Regions from separate parts of the Succiniclasticum sp. genome, predicted to be linked through region 2. Evidence: riboswitches for the same ligand, from Rfam matches in the RefSeq annotation. Region 2 holds a riboswitch; each other region holds the start of a gene.
The links. Region 2 has a riboswitch for S-adenosylmethionine ahead of metK (methionine adenosyltransferase). Riboswitches for the same ligand answer to the same signal wherever they lie in the genome.
Positions count from the first base shown of each region.

Region 1 (3,276 bases), on a different contig from region 2:
TGGTCGCCGTGGGTGCCCCAACGTGTCATCATCACTTCGCCCTGGGCGGGACTAGTGGGCTGGCCGGTGGCCGGGCCTACCCGCTGTACATCTACAAGTACTACAGGAATTTCTGCCGTGCAGGCCAGACCCAACATTTCCTGTTTCAAAGAAAAGCCGGGGCCGCTGGTGGCGGTCATGGCCTTTTTCCCACCCATGGAAGCGCCAATGGCAGCGCCTAATCCGGCAATTTCATCTTCCGTCTGCATAAATTTGCCGCCTACCTGCGGTAAGCGGGCCGATAACTGTTCGGCAATTTCCGTAGAAGGAGTGATGGGATAGCCGCCGTAAAATTTCACGCCAGCCGCGATGGCGCCTTCTACTACTGCCTGATTACCTTGCAACAGTAATACTCTGGACATAGCATCTCACTCCTTTTCTACAAAAATCGCGTAATCCGGGCAACGCATCTCGCACTGTCCGCAGGAAATACAGTCTTTTTCCTTGTCTTTAATAATGGCGCATTTACCTACCTCAGTAACTTCCAACACCTTTTTGGGGCAGAAGTTTACGCATATGCCGCAGCCTTTACAACGTTTGCTGACCAGTTTAAGCATGGAACACCCTCCTCTGAAGTTAACCCCTCTTATATAACTAATATAGTAATATATGTTACATTTTTTTATCGCAAATCCATTATACCTTATTATTTACCTTATTTAAAGAGTAAGGTTAATTATTTTTTGCACTTTAAAGTAAAAACCATTATAATAAACAAAATAACAAACAACAATTATTCCGGAGATTAACACGAAATGAGCAAGAAAGAAAAAGAAATTGAAACCAAAAAGCGTTTAATGATTGCAACAGAAGAAGTTTTTTTCCCGCAGGGGCTACGCTCAGGCGACGCTGGATGAAATCATTACGCTTGCGGATACCGGCAAAGGTACCCTGTATAAATATTTTGGCAATAAGGATAATCTGTTTTACACGCTGGTGTCTCAGAAGCATGATGAACTGATGGCAAAGATGCGTGCTGTGTCAGAGGACACACGGAAGGATGTCAGGGAACGGCTGACAGGTGTATTAGCCGTGTGGATGGATTTCCTGCGGAAAAATACGGTTTTGTGGCAGGTGCTTTGTTTTGAGATGACCTGCACGAACCGGGGCTTTGCAGGAGTGGAAGATGAAAAGGGAAACATTCGTCTGGTAACCCACTGGGGTGCATTGCCTTCGGCGGAAGAGCAGGAACAAATCCTGCGGTATCACCGGTTACTTGCAGAAGAGATGAAACCATTCACCAAAGTATATGAGGAAGGCATCCGGCAGAACTTTTTTAAGGAAGAAGCAAAGCACGAAGATATTGCAAGGCAGATGTTTCTTGCTATGGCGATGATCGTATTTTTTCATTCAACGGGAGAAACGGAAAATATTTCCTCACAGGATTTTGCAGAGGGCTTCATTAAGACACGGCTTTACGGATTGGCTGCACAAAAGGAGAAGATAGCTCAGTAAACCGTACTTTTTTAATAAATTCTGATACCTTACAATTCATTTTATGTTTTTATCTACAATAAAAACAATTTTTTATTGACAGTCCTTACAAATCCATGTAATATTATTACGTCATATTTTTAAATTGAATATTCATTCATCAAGAGTAGCTGAGGGACATGGCCCGGTGAAGCTACGGCAACCATCCTTAGGGAACGGTGCCAAATCCAGCGGGAGACCCGGAAGATGAAACGCTGCGGAGTTAAGCTCTTCACCCGTCTGGCGAAGAGCTTTTTAATTTTGTTAAGGAGACACTGATTATAGTGTAGAGTCCATGTTATCAGGAGTGAGAATTTACTATGACTGAATTTTTCCTGAATGGATGGTGCGAAGTGAGGAACACTGATGATAAGATTAGTAGATGTAGAAAAAACGTACTATAGTAAGGCCGGTGATATTGCGGCCCTGAAGAAAACAAATATTGAAGTGAAAGAGGGAGAAATTTTCGGTATTATCGGGCTTTCCGGTGCAGGCAAATCCACGCTGATACGTTGTATCAACATGTTGGAGGTGCCTACCGGCGGGCAGGTTTTTGTGGATGGGCAGGAGCTGACGGCCATGGATGAGGCCCAGCTTAGGAAGGCCCGTCAGAATATCGGAATGATCTTCCAGCATTTTAATCTGCTGGCCTCCCGCACGGTTTTTGATAATATTGCATTCCCATTGGAAATTCAGGGGATGCCGAAAGATAAAATAGATAAACGGGTAGGCGAACTGTTGGATCTGGTGCAGCTTACAGACCGGGCAGGCTATTACCCCAGCCAGCTTTCCGGCGGACAGAAGCAGCGGGTAGGAATTGCCCGTGCCCTGGCTTCTAATCCCAAAGTGTTGCTGTCGGATGAAGCAACTTCCGCGCTGGATCCCCAGACTACAAAATCGATCCTGCAGCTGTTACGTGATATTAACAAACGCCTGAATCTGACTATTGTCATGATTACCCACCAGATGGAAGTGGTAAAAGAAATCTGTGACAGGGTAGCTGTTATCGAAAATGGTGTTATCATTGAAGAAGGCTCCATGTATAAAGTGTTTACGGAACCGCAGCAGGAGACGACCAAGGAGTTTGTGAAGACTGTTAATGATATAAAAATTCCACCTATAGTCGATACCGTTTCCATGAAGCAGGAGTATTTTCCGGGATCCCGCCTGCTGGTAAATCTGACCTTCCTTGACAGCGGGGATGATAAAGAAGAAAAGACCGGAGCAGATCAGCCGCTGGTTTCTGCCCTGATTAAAAAATTCGGCGTGGATGTCAATATTATTTCCGGCAAGGTAGATTATCTGAAGGATATTCCATATGGTACACTGTTGGTGGAAATCATGGGAGATGAAAAGAGTATTACGGACTCCGTTCAGTATGCGAAGAATGCAGGCGTAAAGGTGGAGGTGATCGGTTATGTCGGCTAATATGATTGATTTGCTTTTGAAGTCGTTAGGTGAAACCTGTTACATGGTACTGATTGCTATTGTGCTGGCGACACTGATTGGCCTGCCTCTGGGCGTGATTCTGACAGTTACCCGGAAAGACCACATTATGCCTAATGCCCTTGTCCATAACGTATTGGGCGCAATCGTTAACGCGACACGTTCCACACCTTTTATTATTCTGATGGTTGCGATTATTCCTTTTACCCGTATGATCGTGGGTTCTTCCATTGGGACTACGGCTGCCATCGTGCCGCTTACCATCACAGCAGCGCCCTTCATTGCCCGTGTTATTGAATCGTCTTTGTTGGAGGTGGA
Region 1 is NZ_DBMCWA010000013.1:15,872-19,147, forward strand. Features, by position in the region: gene ACZOWY_RS08300 (2-oxoacid:acceptor oxidoreductase subunit alpha) at 1-401, opposite strand, end outside; gene ACZOWY_RS08305 (4Fe-4S dicluster domain-containing protein) at 408-596, opposite strand; gene ACZOWY_RS08310 (TetR/AcrR family transcriptional regulator) at 841-1,494, shown strand; SAM riboswitch class I at 1,628-1,726, shown strand; gene ACZOWY_RS08315 (methionine ABC transporter ATP-binding protein) at 1,879-2,940, shown strand; gene ACZOWY_RS08320 (methionine ABC transporter permease) at 2,930-3,276, shown strand, end outside.
Region 1: linked by a shared signal. The riboswitch ahead of ACZOWY_RS08315 (methionine ABC transporter ATP-binding protein) and the one ahead of metK (methionine adenosyltransferase) in region 2 are both predicted to bind S-adenosylmethionine.

Region 2 (3,276 bases):
TTTTTGCGTTTCAGGCTACACCTGAAACAATATAGCTGTAATACATCAGACAATTATTATACACTGATTATATTTCTTTTTCCTAATTTTGTAAACTATTAAGATTCATTTCATCCTATATAGAGGATACGTCTAATAGATACGTCAAAACCAAAAACAGTCTGTCTTTAGATTCCCGCCTGTTCCCGTAATGCGGCGGCCTTGTCCGTATGTTCCCAGGGAACGTCAATATCCGTACGGCCCATGTGCCCGTATGCCGCCGTCTGTTTATAAATCGGACGGCGCAGATCCATGCTGCGGATGATGCCGGTGGGGCTCAGGGAGAAGTTTTTCCGTACCAGCTCCGCGATCCTGTCGTCCGCGATCACACCGGTACCAAATGTATCGACTAAAATGGAGACAGGCTGGGCCACGCCGATCGCATATGCCAGCTGGATCTCACAGCGTTTTGCCAGTCCTGCTGCCACAATATTTTTGGCTACATAACGGGCCGCATAGGCTGCAGAACGGTCTACCTTGGAAGGATCCTTACCGCTGAAGGCGCCGCCTCCGTGGCGGGCCATGCCGCCATACGTATCCACGATGATCTTGCGTCCGGTCAGGCCGCTGTCGCCCTGGGGCCCGCCGATTACAAAACGGCCGGTCGGATTAATGAAATATTTGGTGTTCTCGTCCAGCAGTTCCGCAGGCACAACTTCTTTGATAACTTTCTCGATCATGTCCTTGCGGATCTGCTCCTGGGTCGCATCGGGATCGTGCTGTGTGGAAATTACAATGGTATCCACCCGTACCGGTTTTTCATCTTCATACTCTACCGTAACCTGGGTTTTCCCGTCAGGACGGAGATAGGTCAGGGTTTTATTTTTGCGGACTTCGGTCAGACGGCGGGCCAGCTTATGGGCCAGTGAGATCGGAAGCGGCATCAGTTCCGGTGTTTCATCGCAGGCGTACCCGAACATCATGCCCTGGTCGCCGGCGCCGGTTTCATCTTCCGCAGCGGAGCCTTCTTTGGCTTCCAGTGATTTGTTCACACCCATGGCAATATCACCGGACTGTTCGTCAATGGAAATCAGGACGCCGCAGGTGGATCCGTCAAAACCGTATTTCGCCCGGTCATACCCGATGCCCAGCACGGTATCCCTGGCAATTTTGGGAATGTCTACAAAACAGGTAGTGGAAATTTCCCCTACAATATGGATCTGGCCGGTAGCTACTACCGTTTCACAGGCAACCCGCCCTTCCGGGTCTTTTTCTAAAATCGCATCCAGGATCGCGTCAGAGATCTGATCGGCAATCTTATCCGGATGTCCTTCCGTAACAGATTCAGAGGTAAATAATTTGCGCATGTTCGCTTCTCCTTTCAGGCTGTACCCCGGACTACTGGCCTGCCCGGGTATAAATCAACATTCTTTTCATCATTTTTTCTGTTAACAAAAAAAGATGCCCTCGCACACGTGAGAGCATCTGAATCTGCAGAACAGTTCTCATCTTGCGATTTCTCGTAAGGATTTAGCACCGTTTGACAAAGCAATGGTTGCTGCGGCTTCACTGGGCCAGTTCCCTCCGCCGCTCGTGATGAGCTTTATTCAATTATCGGTATTATTATAACAGAAAAATCCTGTAATGCAACCGGTTCACACGAATTTCACACCGTCAGCGGTTCCGTTTTTCCATAACCCGGTCTAACAGGATGGACGCCACTTCATCCTTGGAAAGGATCTGCAGCGCTTCCACCGTTCCATCCGGATATAAAAACTTGACAATGTTGGTGTCCGTATTAAAGCCGGCGCCTTTCAGGGATACATCATTGGCGACGATCATATCCAGATTCTTCTTTTTTACTTTATTGGCCGCATTTTCCAGCAGGTTTTGTGTTTCTGCCGCAAAGCCTACCAGGAACTGCTGTTTCTTCATACCGCCAAGGGTCTTTAAAATATCCGGATTCTGGTCCATCACAATGGTCATCCCGTCTTCCGGATGGATCTTCTTGATTTTCTGGTCCGCTACCGAGCGGGGTTTGAAATCGGCAACCGCCGCCGCTTTGATAACGATATCCGTATCCGGATACACGGCGAGACAGGCATCCAGCATCTGCTTCGTGGTTTCCACGCGCACCACCTTTGCATAGGGCGGCGGCGTCAAGGCGGAAGGCCCGGTGATCAGGGTCACGTCCGCGCCCCGCAGCAACGCCTGCCTGGCAATGGAATATCCCATCTTCCCGCTGCTCCGGTTTCCCACAAAGCGCACCGGGTCAATGGGCTCCCGCGTACCTGCTGCGGTGACCATCACCTTAAGGCCGCGCATATCTCCTTCACGCTGTGCAAGAAAACGTTCCAGATAGGCAATGATCTCCGGCACTTCCGGGAGCCTTCCCGCGCCAGTTGTGCCGCAGGCCAGTTCCCCGCTGCCCGGTTCCATGACCGCTATACCGCGGCCTGCCAGGGTCTTCAGGTTTTCCTGTGTCGCCACGTTTTCATACATACCTGTGTTCATAGCGGGACATACGATTTTCGGACACGGGGCTGCAAGGATCACCGTACTCAGCAGGTCATCCGCCAGCCCGCAGGCCATTTTGGCAAGAATGTTTGCCGTCGCCGGCGCTACCAGCAGCAAATCTCCCCAGTTGGCCAGCGCAATATGCTCTACATTAAATTCATCCCGGCCGTCCCACATGGAAACAGCGCATTTATGTCCGCTGATTTCGGCAAAAAGAAGAGGGGAAACAAATTTTGCCGCATGCTCTGTCATCACGACACGGACCTCTGCCCCCTGTTTACGCAGTTTGCTGACAAGATCGACCGCTTTATAGATAGCGATACCGCCGGTTACCCCAAGTACAATCTTTTTTCCTTTAAGCATATTATTTCTCCGTTATTTTTTGCGGGTGTAGGTTATTTTTCTCTCACCGACTTCTTTCAGCGCGATGCTGACTTCCTTTTCCCCGACTTCTTTTTCTCCCTGGGACTTCCCCGGCTTTGTCAGCTCACGTGCCCGTTTGGCTGCCAGAATCGCCAGGGTGTATTTACTGTCTACCATTTCCGCCAACTTATCGATAGAAGGATCTACCATGCTCATTGTTATCTGCCTCCTGTAAATAATTACTCCGCTTTACCCGGATTGATGATCTCGTCCACAATAAAATATGTCCGGCCGGCACGGTACCGTTCTGCTTCCAGCAGGGTCAGTACACGGGCAGCCGCTTTTTCCGCCACATCGTTTACGATAATATAATCATACTTGCTGGCATATTTCAGTTCGCTGCCTGCTTCTTTCAGC
Region 2 is NZ_DBMCWA010000002.1:185,449-188,724, forward strand. Features, by position in the region: gene metK (methionine adenosyltransferase) at 168-1,346, opposite strand; SAM riboswitch class I at 1,482-1,582, opposite strand; gene coaBC (bifunctional phosphopantothenoylcysteine decarboxylase/phosphopantothenate--cysteine ligase CoaBC) at 1,654-2,859, opposite strand; gene rpoZ (DNA-directed RNA polymerase subunit omega) at 2,872-3,069, opposite strand; gene gmk (guanylate kinase) at 3,099-3,276, opposite strand, start outside.

Region 3 (3,276 bases), 180 kb from region 2:
GCCTACCAGTTCGGGGATGTACCCGAATTCGATGAGGTCTTCCGTTGCCGGGATAAGGTCTGAGGGCGGTTGTGGTTTTTATACAGTGAGCCTTTGCCCCTGCCCGTCGATACGGCTGCCGGGCTTTTTGGGGGACAAAAAACTCCGGATCAGGCTGCGCCGGCAAACTCCAAACTTACATCTCTGACAGGAATGGTCGAATTAAAACTATCGGTTGCGTATCCACCCGGACCGTTGCCGGGTGCAGAAACATAATTTGAAGCGTTCGGTGTAACCTGATCCGAAGTCTTCCAGTTGGCTTTTTGGGTTCGAACACATTGGTATTGTACCACAATGCCACGAACCCGTCAAGCACTTATTTTATTTTTACGCAAAAATATTCAATTGCCGAATTATCATTCTCTTAATACCGCACTTTATTACGCGATTTTATATAAAGGCGATAAATTTAGATAGTTTCTCTTAACGGACGGCTGCCACTAAAGAGGGGGAATATTTTTTAAATATGAATTGGTTATGTGATATAATTTAAATAGCCGTTATAGAAAGACTGAATTTATTAAGAGAAGTTAAATTATGGAACGCTGGTTAAGAAAAGAATTGCTGGACCGGCAAAGAGACGATGACATAATTAGAAACACTGATTAAACAAATCTTTGAGATTCACAGGAGGTGTATGGAATGAAAAAACTTACCGGTATCCTCGTCGTGTTATTTCTGATGATCTGCAGCATGGCAGCGGCTGCCCAGCCGGAATTCCGGTCTGACGTAAGCGCTTCCAAATGGCTGCGGGTGAAAGACAGCGTCATTGATGTGACGGATAAGGACGGGCTTATACTGAAGGTCCAGTGGCCTGTCTTTTCTTCCAAAGACGATTCCCATGGGCACCTGATCGCATCGCTCAAAAAAGAGAGTGACCAGCTCCGCTCCTTCTTCGATAAGGACATGCGGGAATCGAAAGAGCTCGCCGCCAAAGGGCACCGGGACATCCGCAACAGCCGCTGGCTCGTTTTCGTGAAGCTGCAACGCGATGACGCAAGGGTGCTGAGTCTTCTGGAACAGTCGTTCCACCTGGATCTTGCCGGAGAACGATGGGGCTATGAAGGCCTGAACTATGATGCAAAAACAGGAAAAAAATTAAGCAGCCTGGACGTGTTCAAACTCTCGAAGGAAGAACTGGCCGATACGCTGTTGGCAAGGCTGACAAAGAAATACGGCAGAAGAGTCCTGGGTGACAGGCCGAAAAGAATGATTCTGAGCAAGATCAATGAAGATGCGGACATGGAATTCCTGCCCTGGGTCATGACCACGGAGGGCGTGACGGTTCATTTCCGGAGCGGGGACTTCCATGACGGTTCCAGACCGCTGCCGGTCGATATCTCCTTCCGTGATGAACCGGAACTTTTCAATAAAAAATACATGCTGACGTATTGAGACGGAGAGAAAATTCCACCCAATTTGTAGTATAATATACATGCAGTGAGAACTGCCAAAACTTTAATATGAAATCCGGAAACGGATACCAATTGACCATAGAGAGTGCGCGAGAGACAAGCTCGGTGACCGCACAGCAACCTGGCCGGAAGGGCTAAGGTGCTAAAGCTTGTATGATGGGAAGTTGAAATAACAGCCCATCATGCCGATGGGCTTTTTCTTTTGCCTCTTTATGATCGCAGACAGGAGGCGAAAGAAAATGAAATCTATCAAACTTGTTTCGGCAGCGTTACAAAAATGTAAAACCTGCTTGCCCGCGTTTGGAAAAACAGCGGAACAGCCGCGGGTCATCGTCCACATTCCCCACAGCAGTACGAACATCCCAAAAATCTTTCAACAGGAGTTTTTGCCGGAAAAAGAAAAACTGCACAGTGAACTGCTGTGCATGACCGACTGGTACACGGATGAACTGTTTGGCTGCCCGGGCTGCCTTGCTATCGTTCATCAATTCAGCCGGCTGGTGTGCGACCCGGAACGGTTCCTCGATCCGGAAGAGGAAATGATGTGGCAGCAAGGCATGGGCATGTATTACACGCGTATGTCAGACGGCAGCTTGCTAAAACGCAGTCCGCTTTCTTCATCGGCAGGGTTACGGGCTTACGGCAAAGCGCTGAAAATCTATCAGCAGCACCACAGCAAGTTGGCAGATGCTGTGCAGCGCCAGCTCACACTTTTTAACAAGGCGCTGCTTATTGACGGACATTCCTTTTCGGCATCGGCGCTGCCGTATGAGAAAAACGAAAGCCTGAGACGAAAACGTCCGGAGATATGCCTGGGATCAGATCCTGTTTTTACCCCGGACGATCTGCTGGATATAATTTTTTACTAAAGCCGGATTCGATGTGGCCGTGAACACGCCCTTTGCCGGAACCATGGTACCGGAACCTTTCTATTCCTTACAGGACAAGCGGGTGCAGAGCCTGATGGTTGAAGTGAACCGCAGCCTGTACATGGATGAAAATAATGGAAAGAAGAGAGAAACCTTTGAAGAAGTTAAATACTGTCTGCAGGAATTTTTGAAAGTTGCGGAAGGCAGATTGAAGTGAAAACCTAAATGATAAAGTTATTGCAGCAAAAATTCATGCAAGACAGTTGTTTCAGTTGTCGCCCGGCAAGCGACCATTTTTTGTGAAATTGATATATAATATATAATATAAGTAAAAGAAATGGAGGTATACTACTATGTTAGGCGCCATTATCGGTGATATTGCAGGCTCCCGGTTTGAATGGGACAATATAAAATCAAAACAATTCGAATTGTTCAACGAAGACTGTCATCCCACAGACGACAGTATCATGACACTGGCAATCGCCAGGGCAATTTTGGCCAGCAATGGTGATTTAGCAAAACTGGAGCAGGAAACCGTAACATGTATGCAGAAACTTGGCCGACGCTACCCGCTAGCCGGATACGGCGGAAATTTTTACGACTGGCTTTTTGAAAAGAATCCGAAACCGTATCACAGTTTTGGCAACGGCGCAGCCATGCGGGTCAGTCCCTGCGGGTATGCGGCCAAAACGATGGAAGAAGCAATTTCCATGTCACGGGCCGTTACCAAAGTCACCCATAACCATAGGGAAGGGATGAAAGCAGCTGAAGCTGTGACAGTGGCGATCTTTATGGCAAGGAGCGGCAAAAGTTTGGCAGCGATCAGGGAACACATTGAAAATAAATATTACAAAATCAATTTTACCTTAGACCAAATCCGGCCAACCTACCAGTTTGACGTAACATGCCAGGGCAGCGTGCCTCAGGCCTTTGAAGCGTTTTACGAGTCCACC
Region 3 is NZ_DBMCWA010000002.1:8,216-11,491, forward strand. Features, by position in the region: gene ACZOWY_RS01240 (hypothetical protein) at 682-1,434, shown strand; SAM riboswitch class I at 1,528-1,617, shown strand; gene ACZOWY_RS01245 (N-formylglutamate amidohydrolase) at 1,694-2,323, shown strand; gene ACZOWY_RS01250 (hypothetical protein) at 2,337-2,540, shown strand; gene ACZOWY_RS01255 (ADP-ribosylglycohydrolase family protein) at 2,677-3,276, shown strand, end outside.
Region 3: linked by a shared signal. The riboswitch ahead of ACZOWY_RS01245 (N-formylglutamate amidohydrolase) and the one ahead of metK (methionine adenosyltransferase) in region 2 are both predicted to bind S-adenosylmethionine.